Linked DNA regions of Phenylobacterium montanum. Each later gene encodes a partner of the first gene's protein in a complex. Links are inferred from orthologs where the notes say so. Each region holds a gene or a part of one and is shown in the gene's direction. Other genes may lie near its edges. The genes, in order: mfd and uvrA.

Region 1 (10,571 bases):
GACATGGCCAGCAGATGCGTCGCCGGCCCCTTCTCCTGCAGTCGCTGGCGCTCGGAGACGCCGAACCGATGCTGCTCGTCGACCACCGCCAGGGCCAGGCGGCGAAAGCGCACCTCGTCCTGGAACAGGGCGTGGGTGCCGACCGCGATCATGGCCTCAGCACCGGCCAGGGCCATCAGCTTGTCGGCGCGCACCGCGCCCTTGTCGCGGCCGGTGAGCAGGACGGCGCGCACGCCCTGCGCTTCCAGGGGGGCGGCGATGGTCTCGAAGTGCTGGCGGGCCAGGATTTCGGTCGGGGCCATCAGGGCCGACTGGAAGCCAGCCGCGGCCGCATCGGCCATGGCCAGCATGGCCACCACGGTCTTGCCGGCCCCCACATCGCCCTGAAGCAGCCGCGACATCCGCTCGCCCGACTGCAGGTCGCCGCGGATCTCGGCCAGGCTGCGGACCTGGGCGCCGGTGAGGGCGAAGGGCAGGTGTTTCTCGATGCGGGTGGCGAGATCCGAGGCCGGGATCGGTTCGGCCGGCTGGCTGCGCCGCTGGGCCTTGCGCTGGGCCATGGCCAGCTGATGGGCGAACAGCTCGTCATAGGCCAAGCGCCGCTGGTGCGGGGCGAGGGGAGAGAGGTCGGCGTCGCTGGCCGGCGCATGGCGGCGGGCCAGGGCCTCGCGCCAGCCGGGGAAGCTCTCGCGCGCCAGGAAGGCAGGGTCCTGCCATTCCGGAAGGTCGGCGGCCCGCTCCAGCGCTTCCAGGGCCAGCTTGCGCACCGTGCGCGGCGGCAGGCCGGCCGTGGCCGGATAGACCGCCTCGCGCGTCGGAATCTCGCCGGCCCGCTCGATCGGGAGCAGATAGTCGGGGTGGGCCATCTGCAGCTCGCTGCCGAAATGATCGACCTTGCCGCTGACCGCGCGCTTGGCCCCCACGGGGTGGCTGCGCAGAAGGTGGTCGCCCTGAACCTTGAACCAGATCAGGGTCAGGAAGGCCGTGCCGTCGAAGGTGCGGATGCGATAGGGCTGGTTCGAGCGCTGAGGCGGCAGGTGGGCGTCGATGGTGACGTGCAGGGTGGCGATCTCGCCGTCTCGGGCCTGGTTGGCCGCGACCACGGGGCGATGCACCAGGTTCTGCGGCCCCAGGAACAGCACGTCGCGCACCAGGGGCCCCGCCAGCTTCTCGAGCAGCGGCGCGGTCCTCGGGCCGACCCCTTTCAGGTTGGCGGAGGGCGCGAACAGGGGAAACAGAATCTGCGGGCGCATGAAAGGAGCATAGCTTGGGTGGCGGCGTGCGCGCGCACGTTCTATATGCGCGACCTCATGAGCGATCCCCGCCTGAACAAGATCCGCTACCGCGCCTGGCACAGGGGCTTTCGAGAGGCCGACCTGATCCTGGGCCCCTTCGCCGACGCGCATCTGGCCGAGCTCAGCGACACTGAGTTGGACGCCTTCGAACACTTGATCGACCAGCCTGACCACGACCTCTACGGCTGGATCATCGGCCGCGACCCCGCGCCGGCCGAGATGGAAGGTCCGGTGCTGGACCGCTTGAAGGCGTTCCACCTGACTGTCGGCGCGAGCGGTTCAGGCAGGGGCGCATGAACGGCTCGACCTGAGTTCACCGCTCGCGTTCGCTTCCCGAATTGACCGATACTTTAGGACCTATCCCGTTGCCCTCGCCGCAAGACCAAAAGCGCATCGCCCAGTTCGACGGCCGCCTGATCCTGGGATCGGCGCCGGAGGGCTTTGACGCCCTGGTGATGGCCGACATCGCCCGGGCCCGCGGCGGCCTTTCGGTGTTCGTGGCGCGCGACGGCGCCCGGGCCTCGGCCTTCATCGACGCCATGGGCTTCTTTGCGCCCGAGATCGAGATCCTGCGCCTGCCGTCCTGGGACTGCCTGCCCTATGACCGGCTGGGGCCGTCGGGCGGGATCTCGGCTCAGCGCATGGCGACCCTGTCGCGCCTGGCCGGGGGCGAGGCGGACGGCAAGCCGCGGCTGCTGGTCACCCAGGTTCCGGCGCTCTTGCAGCGCACGCCGCCGCGGGAGGTCATCCACCGCGCCAGCTATCGCGCCGCCACGGGCCGTGACGTCGATATCAAGGACCTGGAGCGCTATTTCGCCATCAACGGCTATCGACGCGCCTCGACCGTCACCGAGGCTGGCGAGTTCGCCGTCCGCGGCGGGGTGATCGACGTATTCCCGCCGGGTCAGGAAGAGCCCGTGCGCCTGGACCTGTTCGGCGACACCCTGGAATCGATCCGCGCCTTCGATCCCTTCACCCAGCGCTCGACCAAGCAGCTCAAAGCCATTGATCTCTTGCCGGTTTCCGAGGCGCTACTGGACGCAGACAGCATCTCGCGCTTCCGCAAGGGCTATGTCGGCCATTTCGGCGCGCCGGGTGACGACGCCCTTTATGCTGGCGTGACCGAGGGGGTGCGCAAGGGCGGGGTCGAGCACTTCCTGCCGCTGTTCTACGACCGGCTGGAGACCCTGTTCGACTACCTGCCGGACGGCGCCCTGATCGGCGTCGACCACCTGGCCAAGGAAGCGCGAGACGAGCGCCTGGCGATGATCGCCGACGCCTATGACGCGCGCAAGGAAAGCGCCCAGGGCCGCAGCGGCTATCACGCCCTGGAGCCCGACGCCCTCTATCTGACCGCCGAGCAGTGGGACGCAGCCTTGGGCGACCGCGCGCACCGCCTGTTCACGCCCTTCCAGCACGACGACGACCTGGCTGTGGTCGACATGGGCGCGCGCCAGGGCCGCACCTTCGCAGCCGAGCGGGCGCAGGACAGCGTCAACCTGTTCCAGGCCACCGCCGACCACGCCAAGGCGCTGAGCGCCCAGGGCAAGCGGGTGCTGTTCGCCAGCTGGTCGGAGGGTTCGTCCGAGCGCCTGGGCTCGATGCTGGCCGACCACGGCCTTTCCGGCATCGCCCTTTCACCCTACTGGCAGGCGGCCAAGGCGGCCGATCCGAAGAAGCCCCAGCGCGTGGTGCTGCCGCTGGAGACCGGATTCGAGACCGACAACCTGGCGGTCATTTCCGAGACCGACATCCTGGGCGACCGCCTGGCTCGGCCCAAGCGCCGGCGGCGGGCGCAGAACTTCCTGGCCGAGGCCGCCTCCCTGACCCCCGGCGATCTTGTGGTGCACATCGACCACGGCATCGGCCGCTACGAAGGGCTGAAGACCCTGGATGTGCAGGACGCGCCGCACGACTGCCTGGAACTGCACTATGCCGGCGAGTCCAAGCTCTATCTGCCGGTCGAGAACATCGACCTTCTGACCCGCTACGGCAGCGAGACCGACGGGGTGCAGCTGGACCGGTTGGGCGGCGCGGCCTGGCAGGCGCGCAAGGCCAAGGCCAAGGAACGGCTGCGCGAGATGGCCGAGGGCCTGATCGCTATCGCCGCCGCCCGCCAATTGAACCAGACCGAGGAAGTCGATCCGCCGAGCGGCGTCTTCGACGAGTTCTGCGCCCGCTTCCCCTATGAGGAGACCGAGGATCAGCTGGCGGCCATCGCCGACGTGCTGACCGACCTTGCGGCCGGCCGTCCGATGGACCGGCTGATCTGCGGCGACGTGGGCTTCGGCAAGACCGAAGTCGCCCTGCGCGCGGCCTTCGTCATGGCCATGAGCGGCAAGCAGGTGGCCGTGGTCTGCCCGACCACGCTCCTGGCCCGCCAGCACTACAAGACCTTTTCCGAGCGGTTCGCCGGTTGGCCGGTCAGGGTGAGCCGCCTGTCGCGCCTGGTTCCTGCCGCCGAGGCCGCCAAGACCCGCGAGGGTCTGGCCAGGGGCGAGATCGAGCTGGTGATCGGCACCCACGCGGTCTTGTCCAAGCAGGTCGGCTTCAAGAACCTCGGCCTCGTCATCGTCGACGAGGAGCAGCACTTCGGGGTCAAGCACAAGGAGGCGCTGAAGGAGCTGCGCGCCGAGGTGCACATGCTGACCCTGTCGGCAACGCCGATCCCGCGCACACTGCAGATGGCCCTGTCCGGCATCCGCGAGATGTCGATCATCGCCACCCCGCCGGTCGACCGCCTGTCGGTCAGGACCTACATCACCCCGTTCGACCCGGTGGTCGCGCGCGAGGCGCTGCTGCGTGAGAAATATCGCGGCGGCCAGGCCTATTTCGTCGCCCCGCGGATCAAGGACCTGCCGGACCTGGAGAAGTTCCTGCGCGAGCAGGTGCCGGAGGTGAAGTTCATCGTCGGCCACGGCCAGATGGCCCCGACCCAGCTGGAAGACGTGATGAGCGCCTTCTACGACGGCAAGTACGACGTGCTGCTGTCGACCACCATCGTCGAGAGCGGACTCGACATCCCCACCGCCAACACCCTGATCATCCACCGGGCCGACATGTTCGGCCTGGCCCAGCTCTACCAGTTGCGGGGAAGGGTGGGGCGCTCCAAGGCCCGCGCCTACGCCTACCTGACCACCCCGCCGGAGAAGCAGCTGACCCTGTCGGCCGAGAAGCGGCTGAAGGTCATGCAGTCGCTGGACAGCCTGGGCGCCGGCTTCCAGCTGGCCAGCCACGACCTCGACATCCGCGGCGGCGGCAACCTTCTGGGCGACGAGCAGAGCGGCCACATTCGCGAGATCGGCGTCGAACTCTATCAGCAGATGCTGGAAGACGCGGTCGCCGAGCTGAAGGCGCATGGGCCGTCGGCGCTGGAGACCGCGCGTGGCTGGTCGCCTCAGATCAATACCGGCGTCGCGGTGCTGATCCCCGAGGACTATGTGCCGGACCTCAATGTGCGCCTGGCGCTCTACCGGCGCCTTTCGGAGGCGGAGAAGACCGGGGACCGCGAAGCCCTGGCCGCCGAGCTGATCGACCGCTTCGGTCCCCTGCCGCCCGAAGCCGACCAACTGCTCAAGGTTGTGGGCATCAAGGGCCTGTGCCGCACCGCCAACGTGTCCAAGATCGACGTCGGACCCAAGGGCGCGGTGATCGCCTTCCGCGACGACGCCTTCCCCAATCCGGTCGGCCTGGTCCAGCTGATCCAGAAGAAACCCGCCATCTGGCGCGTGCGCCCGGATCAGAAGCTGGTGGTCAAGGGCGAATGGGAGAGCGCCAACGCCAGGCTGCGGGCGGCCGAGCTGATCATGGAGGACCTGGCGCGGCTGGTGACCTGACGGCCGCGGCTCAGCGCCTGACGATCCTGTAGAGCACGGCGAAGCCCGCATCGCGGACCAGGGCCAGCCGCCCTGGCGGCGGGGCTACGCCGTTGCGGTCCGGATAGTCCGCGTTCAGCACCAGCACATAGTCGAACCGCGAGCGCCAGGCGCGGACATAGGACGCATTGGCGGGGATCAGGCGGGCGTCGCTGAGGGCGTCGACGCTGGCCAACTCGCCGCCCTCGGGGTTGGCGATCTGGTCCCAGGGACTCTGCAGCCGGATCGGGTGTACGCCGCGCTGGGCGAATTCAGTGGGAACAAAGGCGCCGTGGTCGGGCAGGGCCATGGCCTGCAGATGCCGGTAGGTCGCCTCGTGGTGGAAGATGAAGCGGCCGCGGGGCGCGGCGGCGAGTTCGGCAGGGCTGGCGACATGTTGCACCGGCAGCACCGCGGCGCCGGCCGGAACCGCGCTCATGGCCGCCGCCACCTCGTCGGATAGGCGCTCGGCGCCCTGCCAGCTCCATCCGATCCAGGCGGTCCGCAGGATGACCAGGCCAAAGGCCGCAAGCGCGAAGACCAGCCCTGCCGCACGGCGGGCGGGGAAGGTAGCCTGCACGCCCGACAGCAGGACGAGCAGGGCCATGATCGGCAGGCGCCGGTCGGTCCAGCCGCCCTGTGGCGTGGCGCTGGGCAGGAACGGCTGGATGATCAGCAGCACCAGGGCCAGGCCCACGAGCCCGGCGTGAAGCCTGATCTTGCCTTTCCAAAGGGCGAACAGTACGGCGCCGGCAAGCAACACGGCCAGGATCGCATCGATCCTCAGGTCATAGCTGACCAGCGGCGAGGTCAGGGCGAGCAGGGTGTCGCTGAGAGTGTTCCAGGCGTATTTCAGCCCCGCGCCGGCCGGGTGGTGATTTCCCGGCGTCACGCGATAAGCCAGGCTGAGCAGCAGCACGGGGACAAAGCCGCTGAACGCGGCGGCGATGCTGCGCACCAGTCGCGGGCCGATGGGCTGGGCGCCGGGGCCGGTTGGTCCGAAGGTCAGGGCTCCGATCAGCAGGCTGTAGAACAGTAGCGCCAGGGCGTGGTCCAGGAACAGGATCACACCGCAGAGGCATCGCGCAGCCATCAGAACGGCCGCTCCGCGCGCCTTGAAGATGGGGTCCAAGGCTGCGAACAGCAGCGCCAGCCCCAGCCCGATCTGGTAGTTCAGAAAGCCGGCCAGGACGGTCAGCGTCCAGGCGAAGAAGGGGATCAGCAGCTGGGTCGCGTTGCCCCCGCCGAATACGCGCCGGTTCAAGAGGATCGCCCCCAACGGTGGGAGCATCACCGCGGCCGAGAGGCAGAGGCGGCCGATCTGGTCAGCGGTCAGCACCCCGCCCAGCAGGCGGGCGGCAAGGTCGACGCCCAGGTCGCTGGTGATATGGCCCCAGTCGACGCTGTAGAAAGGGACCGCCGGGCGCCCGGGCATGTCGTTTGCGATCAGCCAGATCCGGGCCAGATGGTTCTGGTAGTCGCAGAGCGCCGGGTGCGCGAACAGCAGGATCGGCGCAGACAGGGCTGCGAACGACAGGGCGATCTGCCATGGAGCCAGAGAACGCCACGAGGCCCCGCTGAACGCCTGCGCGTCTGCGCGCGCTGCGAGCGCTGCTGATCCTTCCCCGCCCATGCGGCCCCCAACGCCATCCCAGCTCAGGCTACCTGTGGAGCCTTACGGAATGGTTGTTCATGTCCCCAACGGCAATCCAACGGGCGAACCCGGGGGCGCCGCAAGAGGGTGCGCCGAATTCAGGCCTCGGGCTGTTCGGCGATCTGCCGCCTCGCCGCGTCGGCCACATCGAAGCAGGCCGCCTTCCCGGCTCCGGGCAGGTCCAGGAGCGTGTGGCGCGCCCCGGTCGACAGGCCGGCCGCCTCGTAGCGCCGCCAGACCTCAGGCAACAGGCGCTCGGCGGCCTCCCAGTTCATCAGCTTTCTGAGCGCGTTTTCGAGACCGGCCTTGTCGCCGAAGGAGTCGGCCGCCTTGGCGGCGGACTCCGCCACGCGATAGCTGCGGTCGACCTGGTCGATCAGGATCGGCACCTCACGGCGATAGTCGGCCTCGCGCAGAATGATGCGCTGGTGATGCATGTCGGTGGCGTCGGGATATTGCTGGCGCAGGAAATGATAGGCCTCGATCTCGCTGATCAGGATCACCAGGATGCGCTCGGCCTCCTCCGGCTCGAACTCGACCAGGTGGTGGATCGACTTGCGCCCGCTCTCCAGTCCCAGGAACAGCATGTAGATCAGGGTGCGCAAGGCCGTGCGCCAGGGGCCGAGCGCAAGCCCCTGGGCGAAGGGCGTGCGGTCTTCGTCGCTGGGCGTCGCGGCGGCCAGGCCGCGACCGCTGTCGCGCGTGGCCTTGATGTAGCTGTAGAAGGCGGTGATGTGGATCACGACCTTGGCCTCCAGCGACTGAAGCTCGTTGGAATTGGCCTCGAACACCGGGAAATAGCTTTCCTGGGAGGTAAAGGCGTGAGCCTCGTCATGGCCCGGTTTGGCCGCCGGCGCGCCGGCCTGGAATTCCGCCACCCGATGGCGGACCGTGTCGACCACAGCCACCACCCGGCAGAGCGTGCTGATCTCGCAGGCGAACAGGTCCACGACGCCGAGCCGCGCGCTGGCCGTCTGGTAGGCCCAGGCGACGACGGCGCCGACGCCGGCCAGGATCGGGCCGAAGAAGGTCAGAAAATCCTTCGCCGCCATCAGGCTGCGGTCGCCGAATTTGAGCGGCGCGAGCGGGGCGTGATCAGCGGTCAAGAGCTCCACATGCTGGTAGGCGAGGGAGAGGGGTGCGCCGATCACCAAGGCCAGGACGCCAAACAGAATGGCGAAGGCCATGATCAGCTGCAGGTCCGTGACGTGCTTGGACCGGAACACACGCTTGATGGTCGCGGCATCGACGTCGGAATCGGTGAACCGGCGGATCGGCCACAGCATGGTGTCGGCGAAGCGACCGATCGGGGTGGCCGGCGGGCGGTTCTGGACGGATGAGCGCAGCATCGAACCCCCACGTGTCTTGGAAGTGGTGGACGGAATGCAAACTCAAGCGGCAGACAGCATCGAAACGGGCCATTCGCGCCCGGATAATTCAACCTTCCCGGGGGTAGGTTCCGGGCGCTGCTGAACCAGGACCCGGCAGACGGCTACAACCTTGACTTTAAATCACGGCGGTGTTCCATATTTGTTCGACAGCTTCCCATTCCGTTTCAGCAGGCTCGGGAGTCGAATGCGAAATATCGCCCGGTTCGTTCTGACGGCCCTGCTGGCGCTGGTTTCGCTGACCGCGGCGGCGTGGACCTATGTCTCGCATCGCACCGATCGCCTGATCGCCGACGCGCCGCAAGCCTTGGCCCCCGCCCAGGCCGGCCTGGTGCTGGGGACCTCGCAGCGGCTGCGCTCGGGCGCGGCCAATCCCTATTTCACCGGGCGCATACGAGCCGCGGCGGCCCTCTTCGCCGCGGGCAAGGTCCGCTATCTGATCGTTTCGGGCAGCCAGGCCCACGGCGGCCGCGGCGCCGGCGGCTATGACGAGCCCGCCGACATGCGCGACGCCCTGATCGCATCGGGCGTGCCGGCGGCGCGCATCTATCGCGACTATGCGGGGTTTCGCACCCTGGATTCCGTGCTGAGGGCCCGCGAGGTGTTCGGCCAGGATCGGGTGATCGTGGTCTCTCAGCGGTTCCATCTGCAAAGGGCGCTTTATCTGGCCGAGCGCCACGGCCTCGCTTTCCAGGGGCTGGCGGCTGACGACGTTCCGCTGGGCTGGGGCTGGCCTATCCGCCTGCGCGAAGCGGGCTCCAGGCTGAGAGCCGTCGGGGATATCGCCACGGATAAGTCCGCCAGGTTTGGTGGCCCGCCCATCCGGCTGGGCGCCGATCCGCCGACCTGAGGAGAGGCGCATGATGCGGGCAGTCCTGGTTGCGCTGGCGATGCTCTCGTTGGCCGGTCTCGCCACAGCGCAGGTCCCGCCGGGATTCAGCGTCGAGGGTGACCAGTTCGATCCGGTGATCGATCTTTCGGGCCCCGACGTCGCCCTGAACGCCAAGGGATCGGATGGCGGCGACTATTATCTGCGCAGCCTGGTGGAAAAGCACACCAGGATGGTGGTGCACCAGTTGCACCTGACCGAGGTCTATACCGACAGCATCCGCCACAGCTACAGCCAGGCCTATGACGACAGCGCCGCCGCCCATTCGCTGATCGTCTTCAATCGCCTGAACCTCGCCAGCGGCCTGGGGCTCTACGGGGCCAAGAGCCGGTACAAGGAAGTCATGGGCCTCGAGATCAGCGACGAGCAGATGCGCGCCTATGCCCGCACCGGCGCCGCTTTCAAGCTGCGGGGGCGGGGCGGTTCGAGCCTGATCGTCGAGATCCCCGCGAGCCTGATCCAGCAACAGTTGGCGGCGCTGTCGCCCTATGCCGCCAAGCCTTACGACGTGGATCCTCGGATTCTCCCGGCCTTGCCGCTGGGCGCAGATTGGTCCGAACGGGCCGGCTTCGGCGGCTCGCCGCCGAGCGAGGGCGGCGTCCGGCTGACCCATATCGCGGCGGGCTCGGTGGCCGAAATCGCCGGCCTGCAGAAGGGCGACTGGATCCTGGATTTTGCCGGCCAACCCACGAGGTCCGAGGCCGAGATGAACGCCGCCCTCACGCGGCTGGCCTTCGGAGACAGCATCACCGCCACAGTCAGGCGTAAAGACGAGACCCTGCGGCTGACCTTGAAATTCTGATTCCGGCCAGGCGGGTTTCGCCAAGACCGCCAAAGGATCGAACCCTCAAAGACTTGCCAGGACAGGCGGATCAGTCGAGATGTCCTTTTGGGGACGTGCTGTCCGCATAGCGTGTGCGCGTATCGATATGGGGATCGGGTGACAGGTCTGCGGCTTTTCGTTGCGCCGCGTGCGGACCGGGGCTGGCGGATGGCCGGCGCCTTTGCGGCCGCGTATCTGCTGGTGACCCTGTTCGCCTATCAATGGACCACGGGCTCGGCCAGCCTGGCCATCTTCTGGCCCTGCAACGGCATCCTGGCGGCCGGGCTGCTGCTGCTGCCCCGCGGTCCCGCGTTGGCGATCACTCTGGTCGCCGCCGCGGTCGATTTCGTCTCGACCTGCTATGTCGGCCGCACGCCGCTGGGTCCCGCTTTCGTGATCACGGTGATGGACATCTCGGAGGCCTTCCTGGCGGCGGTCCTGATCCGCCGGGTGGGCGGCGCGGCCTTGAACGTCACTGACCTGCGCCGGCTGGGCTCGATGATCTTCCTGGCCATTCTGCCGGCCACCCTGGCGGTGGGGACTATCGGGGCGGTGTTCTTTTCTCAGAGCTTCCATCAGCATTTCGCCGCCCAGTGGCCCAAGCTGGTGGCCAGCGATTTCCTGGGCATGGTGATCGGCGCGCCCACCTCGCTGATGATCGCGCGGAT
Region 2 (10,013 bases), 4.4 Mb from region 1 along the record:
TGGGCAGGCCGGTGGTGCCGGAGGTGTAGAGCTGGATGACGTCGTCGTCGGGCTGGAGCTGAAGGCCGGGGTCGGTTTCGGGATAGGCGCCGATCCAGTCGAAGAAGGCGGGCCAGCGCGGGTGGCCGGGCTCGACCTGGATCAGGCGGTGCAGGTCGGGGCAGTCGGAGACGATCATGTCGACCACCGCTTCGAAGTCGCGGCTGGCGACGAGCAGTTTGGCGCCCGCGTCCTGCAGGATGAAGGCCACCTCCGGCGGGGCCAGGCGCCAGTTGACGGGGGCCAGGCAGGCGCGCGCCTTTACCGCCCCGAACCACAGGACGAAGAACTCGGCGCTGTTCTTGGTCAGGCAGGCGATGCGGTCGCCAGGGCGAACGCCGGCGTTAATCAGGGCGTGGGCGCACTGGTTGGTCAGGCGCTCGAACGCGGCATAGGTGATTTCGAGGTCGTCGCAGACCAGGGCGACGGCGTCGGGGCGCAACTCGGCCTGGACGCGCGCAATGTCCGCCACCGTGCGGATCTTGTCAGGTTCGTACATTTCACTCCCTCGCCCCGCGGGTCGTTCCCCGCCCGCGGGCGCTGCTAGTGATTTTTCACAGAGGACGGCGGGCGTCCAGGGATTGCGATGGATGCGCGAGCAGCAATCGGCTGGCGCCTGGAAGCTGCCCAACAAAGCCCCGCTCACCCCGGCGAATGCCGGGGTCCAGATCATAGAGCTGTGCCTTCGGGGATTGATCTTGGTTTGCGTGAACGGTCGGAGCCATACGATCTGGGCCCCGGCATTCGCCGGGGTGAGCGGGAAGAGATCGGGTCATTCACGTGGTTCGGTTTCCCCTTGCGTTCGCGTCAATCAGCGCCCCACATGGAGCCATTCATTCGCCGCACCCATTGATGAGTTTTCCAGCTTGACCATTTCCGCTTCCGCGCCGGAACCGGCGTCGCTCGCCTCGGTCGAGGCCATCGTCGAGAACCTGGCCGCCGTCGGCTATATCGCTTCGCGCCGGATCGCGACCGCCCTGTTCATGGCCTCGCACCTGACCAAGCCCATCCTGGTGGAGGGCTCGGCCGGGGTGGGCAAGACCGAGCTGGCCCTGTCCACCGCCGCCATGCTCGGCCTGCCGCTGATCCGCATGCAGTGCTACGAGGGCCTGGACGAGAGCCGCGCCCTCTATGAGTGGAAGTACGGCAAGCAGTTGCTCTACACCCAGATCCTGAAGGACCGCATCGGCGAGACCCTGGGCGACGCGCCGACCATGGACCTGGCCATGGACCGGCTGCACGGCATGGCCGACCTGTTCTTCTCCGAGCCCTTCCTTGAGCCGCGGCCTTTGCTGCAGGCGCTGCGCACCGAGGCGGGCTGCGTGCTCTTGATCGACGAGGTGGACAAGGCCGACGAGGCGTTCGAGGCGTTCCTGCTGGAAATCCTCTCGGCCTATCAGGTCTCGGTGCCGGAATTGGGAGTGATCAAGGCGGTGACGCCGCCGATCGTGTTCCTGACCTCGAACAACGTCCGCGACCTGGGCGACGCCCTGAAGCGCCGCTGCCTGCACCTGCACATCCCCCTGCCCGACGCCAAGCTGGAGCAACGGATCGTCTCCACCCGCGTGCCGGGGATCGAGGAGGCTCTGAACCACCAGCTGGTGGGCTTTGTGCAGAAGCTGCGGGCGATGGACCTGCGCAAGTCACCGTCGATCTCGGAGACGGTGGACTGGGCGCGGGTGCTGCTGTTGCTGCACGCCCATGCCCTGGAAGGCGAGATGGTGCGCGATACCCTGAACGTGCTCTTGAAATTCGAGCAGGACATCGCGGCGGTGGAGCCGCAGATCAACGAGCTGATCAAGGCGGGATAGACTAGTGCGGCAGCGAGCCCCCTCCACCGCCCTGCGGGCGGTCCCCCTCCCCCAAGGGGGGAGGAATTGCTGTTGCGCGCTCGGCCCTCATTCCTCCCCCATCGGGGGAGGGGGACCATGCGAAGCATGGTGGAGGGGGCTCGCCGCCGTTCGAGGCTTGGAAGGCCAAGCCTAATGCAGCGCACCCTGGAATCCTTCCTCCGCGCCCTGCGCGCCGTCGACGTCCGGGTCTCGCCGGCCGAGGCGATCGACGCGCACCAGGCGGTACGGCTGGTGGGCTATGCAGACCGCGAGACGCTGAAGGACGCCCTGTGCGCCGCCACGGCCAAGACCGCCGATGAGGTCGTTCGGTTCGAGACCTGTTTCGAAACCTTCTTCCGCCGCGACGAGTTCAAGCCCGGCAAGGCCCCGCCGCCCAAGCCGGACGCCTCGCCCTCGCAGGGCGGCCAGGCCAGCGAGTCCGCCCTCGGACAGATGCTGATGGAGAACGACGCCGCGGCGCTGTCCCAGGCCATGGAGGAGGCCGCCGAGCGCGCCGGGGTGGCCGACATCCGACTCTCCAGCCAGCGGCGCCTGCTGACCCGCCGGATGCTGGACGAGATGGGGCTGAAGGACCTGGAGGCCTTCATCGCCCGGCTGCAGCAGGCGGGCGATCCGCAAGGCGCCGCCCTGGCCCAGCGCCTGACCGAGCGCCGCCAGGCCCTGTTCGACGAGGCCAACAGCTACGTCGAGCGTCAGCACGACCTCTATGCCGGCGAATCCAGCCAGCGCCTGCGCGAGCAGATCCTGGCCGACGAGCGCCTGACCGGGCTGGACGGGCACGAGATCGGGACCATGCAGACCCTGGTCCGCCGCATGGCCAAGCGCCTGGCCGCCCGTTACAGCCACCAGCAGCGCCGCTCCAAGCGCGGCAAGCTGGACGTGCGCCGCACCCTGCGCCGATCGATGGTCCATGGCGGGGTGCCGTTCGACATCGTCTGGAAGCACGAGACCATCGAAAAGCCCAAGATCGTCGCCATCTGCGACGTCTCCGGCTCGGTCGCGGCGGCGGCGCGGTTTCTGCTGCTGTTCCTCTACAGCCTGCACGAGGTGGTCGAGCGGCTGGACGCCTTCGCCTTCTCCAACAGGCTGGTGGCGGTGGGCGACATCCTGGAGGACGAGCAGGTCGAGGGCGCCATCGCTGCGGTGCTGGCGCGGATCGGCATGCGGTCCACCGACTATGGCCAGGCCTGGGAGGACTTCTGCGCCCTGCATCTGGACCAGCTGGACCGGCACACCACCGTGATCATCCTGGGCGACGCGCGGTCGAACTACGTCAACCCGCGCATCGACCTGATGCGCCAGATCCACAAGCGCGCCCGGGCGGTGATCTGGCTGAACCCGGAGCCTGAAAGCTTCTGGAGCCGCGGCGACAGCGAGATGGAGCGCTACCGCCGCTTCTGCCACGTGGCCAAGACCTGCAACACGCTGAACGAGCTGGAGCGGATCATCGACGACGTGCTGCGGACGTATTTGCCGCGGTAAGGGGCCCACCGCCAGTCTCCTGACAGGTTCTGTCAGCAGCCCGCCACCAGTTCCCATTTCGTTCTTGCTGTGGGACAGACTCCCGCTATTACAATTTGGGCTGGGCCGCCCTAAATGGGGTGGTCCCCTAGGCGAGCATCTGAATGTCCGATCCGAACCGGTTCATCCGCGTGCGCGGCGCGCGCGAGCACAATCTGAAGGATGTCAGCGTCGACATTCCGCGCGACCAGCTGGTGGTGCTGACTGGTCTCTCCGGGTCGGGCAAGTCGTCGCTCGCCTTCGACACCATCTACGCCGAGGGCCAGCGCCGCTATGTCGAGAGCCTATCGGCCTATGCCCGCCAGTTCCTGGAGCTGATGAGCAAGCCGGACGTGGACCTGATCGAGGGCCTGTCGCCGGCCATCTCCATCGAGCAGAAGACCACCAGCCGCAACCCGCGCTCGACCGTCGGCACGGTGACCGAGATCCACGACTATATGCGCCTCTTATGGGCGCGGGTCGGCGTGCCCTATTCGCCGGCCACCGGCCTGCCGATCGAGAGCCAGACCGTCAGCATGATGGTCGATAAGATCACCGCCCTGCCCGAAGGCACGCGCCTCTATCTGCTGGCCCCCGTGGTGCGCGGCCGCAAGGGCGAGTACCGCAAGGAGATCGCCGAGTGGCAGCGCTCGGGGTTCCAGCGGCTTAAGATCGACGGCGAGTTCTATCCGATCGAGGACGCCCCGGCGCTCGACAAGAAGTTCAAGCACGACATCGACGTGGTGGTCGACCGCATCGTCACCAAGGACGGCATGGAACAGCGGCTGGCGGACTCGCTGGAGACCGCTCTACGCCTGGCCGACGGCATTGCGGTGGCCGAATGGGCCAATGTGGAAGAGGGCGAGAAGGAGCCCAGGCGGCTTCTGTTCAGCGAGAAGTTCGCCTGTCCGGTCTCCGGCTTCACCATCAGCGAGATCGAGCCGCGGCTGTTCTCGTTCAACAACCCGTTCGGCGCCTGCCCGGTCTGCGACGGCCTGGGGGCCAAGCTGGCATTCGACGCCGACCTGGTCATTCCCGACAAGGACAAGAGCCTGCACAAGGGCGCGGTCTCGCCCTGGGCCAAGGGGCCCTCGCCGCTCTACACCCAGACCCTGCAGGCCCTGTCACGGCACTACGGCTTCTCGATGGACGTGCCCTGGCACAAGCTGCCGGAGGAGGCGCAGAAGGTGATCCTGCACGGCTCGGCCGGCCAGAAGATCAACTTCGTCTATGACGACAACGCCCGCAAATACGAGGTCAACAAGACCTTCGAGGGCGTGCTGCCAAACCTTGAGCGGCGCTGGCGCGAGACCGATTCAAGCTGGGTCCGCGAGGAGCTGGGCCGCTACCAGTCCGACACCCCGTGCGAGGCCTGCACCGGCTTTCGCCTTAAGCCCGAGGCCCTGGCGGTGAAGATCGCCGGCCGGCATATCGCCGAGGTCTCTCTGCTGGCCATCCGCCAGGCCCGCGACTGGTTCGAGAGCCTGGAGACCACCCTCTCCGAGAAGCAGATGGAGATCGCCCGGCGGATCCTGAAGGAGATCAACGACCGCCTGCGCTTCCTGGTCGATGTGGGCCTGGACTACCTGAACCTGTCGCGCAATTCCGGCACCCTGTCGGGCGGCGAGAGCCAGCGCATCCGCCTGGCCTCGCAGATCGGCTCGGGCCTGACCGGCGTGCTCTATGTGCTGGACGAGCCCTCGATCGGCCTGCACCAGCGCGACAACCATCGCCTGCTGACCAGCCTGAAGGGGCTGCGGGACCTGGGCAATTCGGTGCTGGTGGTCGAGCACGACGAGGAGGCGATCCTGACCGCCGACCATGTCATCGACATGGGCCCGGCGGCGGGCGTGCATGGCGGCGAGATCGTCGCCGAGGGCAAGCCGGCCGACATCATGGCCAATCCCAAGAGCCTGACCGGCCAGTATCTGACCGGCGAGCGCGAGATCGCGATCCCCGAGGACCGCCGGCCGATCGGCAAGAAGAAGCTGAAAGTGATCGGCGCGCGGGGAAACAATCTGAAGGAAGTGACCGGCGAAATCCCGGTCGGGGTGTTCACCTGCATCACCGGCGTCTCCGGCGGCGGCAAGTCCACCTTCACCATCGAAACCCTCTACAAGGCCGCGGCCCGCCGGCTGAACAACGCCTCGGACGCCCCGGCTGCGCACGAGCGGATCGAGGGGCTGGAGCATTTCGACAAGGTCATCGACATCGACCAGTCGCCGATCGGGCGCACGCCGCGATCGAACCCAGCAACCTATACCGGCGCCTTCCAGCCGATCCGCGACTGGTTCGCCCAGCTGCCCGAGGCCAAGGCTAGAGGCTATGGGCCGGGGCGGTTCAGCTTCAACGTCAAGGGCGGGCGCTGCGAGGCCTGCCAGGGCGACGGGCTGATCAAGATCGAGATGCACTTCCTGCCCGACGTCTACGTCACCTGCGACGTCTGCAAGGGCAAGCGCTACAACCGCGAGACCCTGGAGATCCTGTTCAAGGGCAAGTCGATCTCGGACATCCTGGACATGACCGTCGAGGAGGCCGCCGACTTCTTCAAGGCTGTGCCGCCGGTGCGCGACAAGATGGAGACCCTGAAGCGGGTCGGACTTTCTTACGTCCAGGTCGGCCAGCCGGCGACGACCCTGTCGGGCGGCGAGGCGCAGCGGGTGAAGCTGTCCAAGGAGCTGTCGCGCAGGGCCACGGGGCGGACGCTCTACATTCTCGACGAGCCGACCACGGGCCTGCATTTCGAGGACACCCGCAAGCTGTTGGAAGTGCTGCACGAGTTGGTCGACCAGGGTAACACGGTGGTGGTGATCGAGCACAATCTCGACGTCATCAAGACCGCCGACTGGCTGCTGGACTTCGGCCCCGAGGGCGGCGACGGCGGCGGCGAGATCGTGGCCCTAGGCTCGCCGGAAAAGGTCGCCGCCGATCCCAAGAGCTGGACCGGCCGCTACCTGGCCGAGGTGTTCAAGCGCCAGGACGAGCGCCGACGGGAACGGGTCAAGGCGCTGAAACGGGCGTAACAACGCTGGATTCAAACAGGCGTTTCAATTAGAAACCCTCCAACGACAAAAGGAGGGACCCCATGAAGCTCTACGGCGCGCCCATGCCGGCGCCGAACCCCAGGCGCGTGCGCATCTTCCTGGCCGAGAAAGGGATCGAGCTGGCCGAGACGCCGGTCGACCTGCGCAAGCGCGAGCACAAGTCGCCGGAATACCGCGCCAAGAACAGCCTGGGCCAGATCCCGACCCTGGAGCTGGACGACGGGACGACCATCTCCGAAACCGTCGCCATCTGCCGCTATTTCGAGGAGATCCAGCCGGCCCCGCCGCTGTTCGGGACCACCGCCCTGGAGAAGGCAAGGGTGGATATGTGGATCCGGCGGGCGGAGTTCGCACTGATGACCCCGGTCGGCATGTTCTGGCGCCACGCCCACCCCTACACCGCCGCCCTGCTGACCCAGTTCAAGGACTTCGGCGAGTCCAACCGCGAGCACGTGATGGGCGGCTATCGCTTCTTCGACCGCGAACTCGAGGGCAAGGACTATTTGACCGGCGACGGCTTCAGCATGGCCGACATCTGCCTTTTGAGCACGGTCGATTTCGCAGGCTGGATCGGGCTGGAGCGGCCGGCCGAACTTGCCAATCTCGCCGCCTGGCACGCGCGGGTTCGCGCCCGGCCTAGCTCTCAGGCGTGAGGGTCAGCTCGCGATAGACCTCGGCCGAGGGGGCGGTGAGGATCACCGAGAAGCAGGTGAGCACCACCGCCGTCCCGGCCGAACTCAAAAGGCCGATCAGGAAGATCAGGGGGTCGGTCGAGCTGGGGTCCGGGTTGGACAGGTTCAGGCCGCTGAGCTGTTCGCCGAGACGCAGCACGACCCAGACGGCCATTCTGACGAAGACGATCAGCACCGCCCAGAGCATGAAGGCCAGGACATAGGCCCAGACCAATGGCCAGAACCGGCCGCGGGTGACCTCCCACGACTTCGAGACGATGATCCGCTTTTCGGAGAAGGTGATCGCGCCGGCGAGCGACAGGCGCACCAATATCCAGATGGCCACCGCCACGGCGGCCAGGTTGAGCACGAGCCCGAGGAGGGCTGTGAGGGGCGAACCGATCACGCCCAGAGTGATGGCCGACAGAAGCCCGACGAGGCCGACTCCGAACAGGGCCACGGTCCAGATCAGGCTGACCAGCAGGTTCAGCCCGACCATGCGCCACTCGTCGGCGCCCAGGCGCATATAGCCGTTGCGGGCGTTTTCCGGGTCCAGCACCGCGCGATAGACGGCGCAGGTGAAGATCGCCTGGAACACCAGATTGATCGGCACGGCGGCGGCGAAGAACGGCCACATGCGAAGGGTGAGCGGCCAGAAGGCGTCCGGATCGCCGCGCTTGAACTCGGCCAGGGTCTCGGCGAAGTGCGGCCCAAGGGTCAACTCGGCGAGCTTGCCGAGCAGGATGGTGAAAGCGAAATAGGCCAGCCCCCAGATCACCACCGCCCGCGAACGAAGACGCGTCAGGCGGATGCCTTCGGTGGCTGCCTCAGTGGGGGAAAAGCCGCTCATAGCCAAGGTCCATAAGCCGAGTCTCGGCCCGGCGTCGCTGGAGAGCTTGCGATCCCTCCGGCATTTGTAAAGCGCCATGGCGCATCCGTCCCGGCGGACGGCGTTTTTGCCACAGTCAGCTGAACACCGCGGCCTGCGCATCCGCCTTCGTCGGGGTCAGGAGCTGATAGACGCGGGCGAACGGCGCCACGACCACGGCGCTCATGGCGCCGATGAAGAAGCAGCCGGCCGCCAGCGCAAGGCCCAGCCAGGGCGTGAACATCTGCAACACTGCGGCGGGGTTGCTCCCAAACGAACTGGGATCGAAACGCCCGCCAGCCACAGCGAGAAATAAGGCGCCCCCGCCGACGATCGCCGCGATCAGCAGGAAGACGAGTTCGAACACGAGCATCAGCGCCACGGCGACCACGCCCACCCCCAGCAGCGACCAGACCTTGCCGCGAGTCAGCGGCCAGGATTCGAACAGGCGGAATTGGTTGGCCGCAAAGCTCATCGGCCCAGCCAGGGACAGGCGCAGGCCGATCCAGGCCACCGCCGCCACCAAAGCGATCACCGCCGCGCCGATCAGAAGGACCCAGGTTCCTGGCGTGGCGGTCTTCTGCAGCGCAATGGCGGCGATGCCTGTGGGTATGCCGATGACGATGGCGCCGGCCAGCATGGCCGCGCCGATCAGGATCGAGCCGACGATGGTGACGAGGCCGACCCAGACCTCCTGCATGCCGAAGCGGACATAGCCGAAGCGGCTGGCTTCCGGCTCGAGCACGGCGCGGCAGATGGCGCTGTAGACCACCGCCCGCGCGGCGAAGGACCCGACCAGCATCAAGACGTTGGCGAACTGCAACTGCATGGTCATGGCCAGGAGGGCCGGATCGGTCGGCGACGGGGGCCGGCCGCCGCCCGCCATCATGTGCATCAGGTTCGGCAGCATGCCGGCCCAGATCAGCCCCGCCGGCAGCCCGTACAGCACCAGGAACGTCAGGCCCCAGGCCAGCACCGCCAGCGGGCGCTTGAACACAAGCTCTGCGCCTGCCGTGCCGGCGCTGACGATCGAAACCTGGCTCATGCCGACCCCCGACGGCGCGGGAATCGCGCCCTGCCTCCCCCGAGGGTGGAGCAGACGCGCCCTTCCGTCCACAGGCGGCTCGGACTATGACAGCCGCCATGTCCGACACCCCCATCCATGTCATCGGCGGCGGCCTGGCCGGCTCGGAGGCCGCCTGGCAGATCGCCGAGGCCGGCGCCCGTGTGGTCCTGCACGAGATGCGCCCCGTTCGCCGCACCGACGCCCACCAGACCGACGGCCTAGCCGAACTGGTCTGTTCCAACTCGTTCCGCTCCGACGACTGGGCCTACAACGCCGTGGGCCTGCTGCACGCCGAGATGCGCCGCTGCAGCTCGCTGATCATGAAGACCGCCGACGCGCATCAGGTGCCGGCGGGCGGCGCGCTCGCCGTGGACCGCGAGGGCTTCTCGGCCGCGGTGACCGCCGCGCTGGAGGCGCACCCGAACGTGACCATCGTGCGCGAGGAGGTCGCCGGCGCCCCGCCGGCCGACTGGGACAGCGTGATTGTCGCCACCGGCCCCCTGACATCGCCAGCCCTGTCCGAGGCCATCGGCGCGCTCACGGGCGAGGAGGGCTTATCCTTCTTCGACGCCATCGCTCCGATCGTGCACCTGGAGACCATCGACATGTCGGTGGCCTGGCGCCAGTCACGCTACGACAAGGAGGGGCCGGGCGGCGATGCGGCCGCCTATATCAACTGCCCGATGGACAAGGCGCAGTACGACGCCTTCATCGACGCCCTGCTGGCCGGGCCCAAGGCCGAGTTCAAGGAGTGGGAGCACGTCCCCTATTTCGACGGCTGCCTGCCGATCGAGGTGATGGCCGAGCGCGGGCGCGAGACCCTGCGGCACGGGCCGATGAAGCCGGTGGGCCTGACCAATCCGCATGACCCCACGGTCAAGCCCTGGGCGATCGTCCAGCTGCGCCAGGACAATGCGCTTGGCACCCTGTGGAACATGGTCGGCTTCCAGACCAAGCTGAAGCACGGCGCCC

What was found.
Region 2: the proteins of mfd (region 1) and uvrA are in contact, whole or in part, in a crystal structure (PDB 4DFC), measured with the Escherichia coli proteins. The link is inferred for Phenylobacterium montanum from one-to-one orthologs.

The regions. Positions count from the first base shown.
Region 1 is NZ_CP073078.1:735,375-745,945, reverse strand. What follows is about bases 1,357-5,331. They hold mfd (transcription-repair coupling factor), read left to right. Parts: upstream 1,357-1,660; coding sequence 1,661-5,131; downstream 5,132-5,331. Other genes in these bases: KCG34_RS03325 (hypothetical protein), read right to left, coding at 5,142-5,331; KCG34_RS03335 (FAD assembly factor SdhE), read left to right, coding at 1,357-1,592. In the rest of the region: ATP-dependent DNA helicase RecG, read right to left, coding at 1-1,253; more of KCG34_RS03335, read left to right, coding at 1,311-1,356; more of KCG34_RS03325, read right to left, coding at 5,332-6,782; KCG34_RS03320 (hypothetical protein), read right to left, coding at 6,902-8,152; KCG34_RS03315 (SanA/YdcF family protein), read left to right, coding at 8,379-9,041; KCG34_RS03310 (PDZ domain-containing protein), read left to right, coding at 9,052-9,882; KCG34_RS03305 (HWE histidine kinase domain-containing protein), read left to right, coding at 10,072-10,571. UniProt on the Escherichia coli protein: Couples transcription and DNA repair by recognizing RNA polymerase (RNAP) stalled at DNA lesions. Mediates ATP-dependent release of RNAP and its truncated transcript from the DNA, and recruitment of nucleotide excision repair machinery to the damaged site.
Region 2 is NZ_CP073078.1:5,159,067-5,169,079, reverse strand. Bases 3,199-6,615 are described here. They hold uvrA (excinuclease ABC subunit UvrA), read left to right. Parts: upstream 3,199-3,517; coding sequence 3,518-6,415; downstream 6,416-6,615. Other genes in these bases: KCG34_RS23590 (glutathione S-transferase family protein), read left to right, coding at 6,478-6,615; KCG34_RS23600 (VWA domain-containing protein), read left to right, coding at 3,199-3,374. Also shown: KCG34_RS23610 (long-chain-fatty-acid--CoA ligase), read right to left, coding at 1-538; KCG34_RS23605 (AAA family ATPase), read left to right, coding at 906-1,850; more of KCG34_RS23600, read left to right, coding at 2,025-3,198; more of KCG34_RS23590, read left to right, coding at 6,616-7,089; KCG34_RS23585 (hypothetical protein), read right to left, coding at 7,073-7,957; KCG34_RS23580 (hypothetical protein), read right to left, coding at 8,073-9,020; methylenetetrahydrofolate--tRNA-(uracil(54)-C(5))-methyltransferase (FADH(2)-oxidizing) TrmFO, read left to right, coding at 9,107-10,013. UniProt on the Escherichia coli protein: The UvrABC repair system catalyzes the recognition and processing of DNA lesions. UvrA is an ATPase and a DNA-binding protein. A damage recognition complex composed of 2 UvrA and 2 UvrB subunits scans DNA for abnormalities.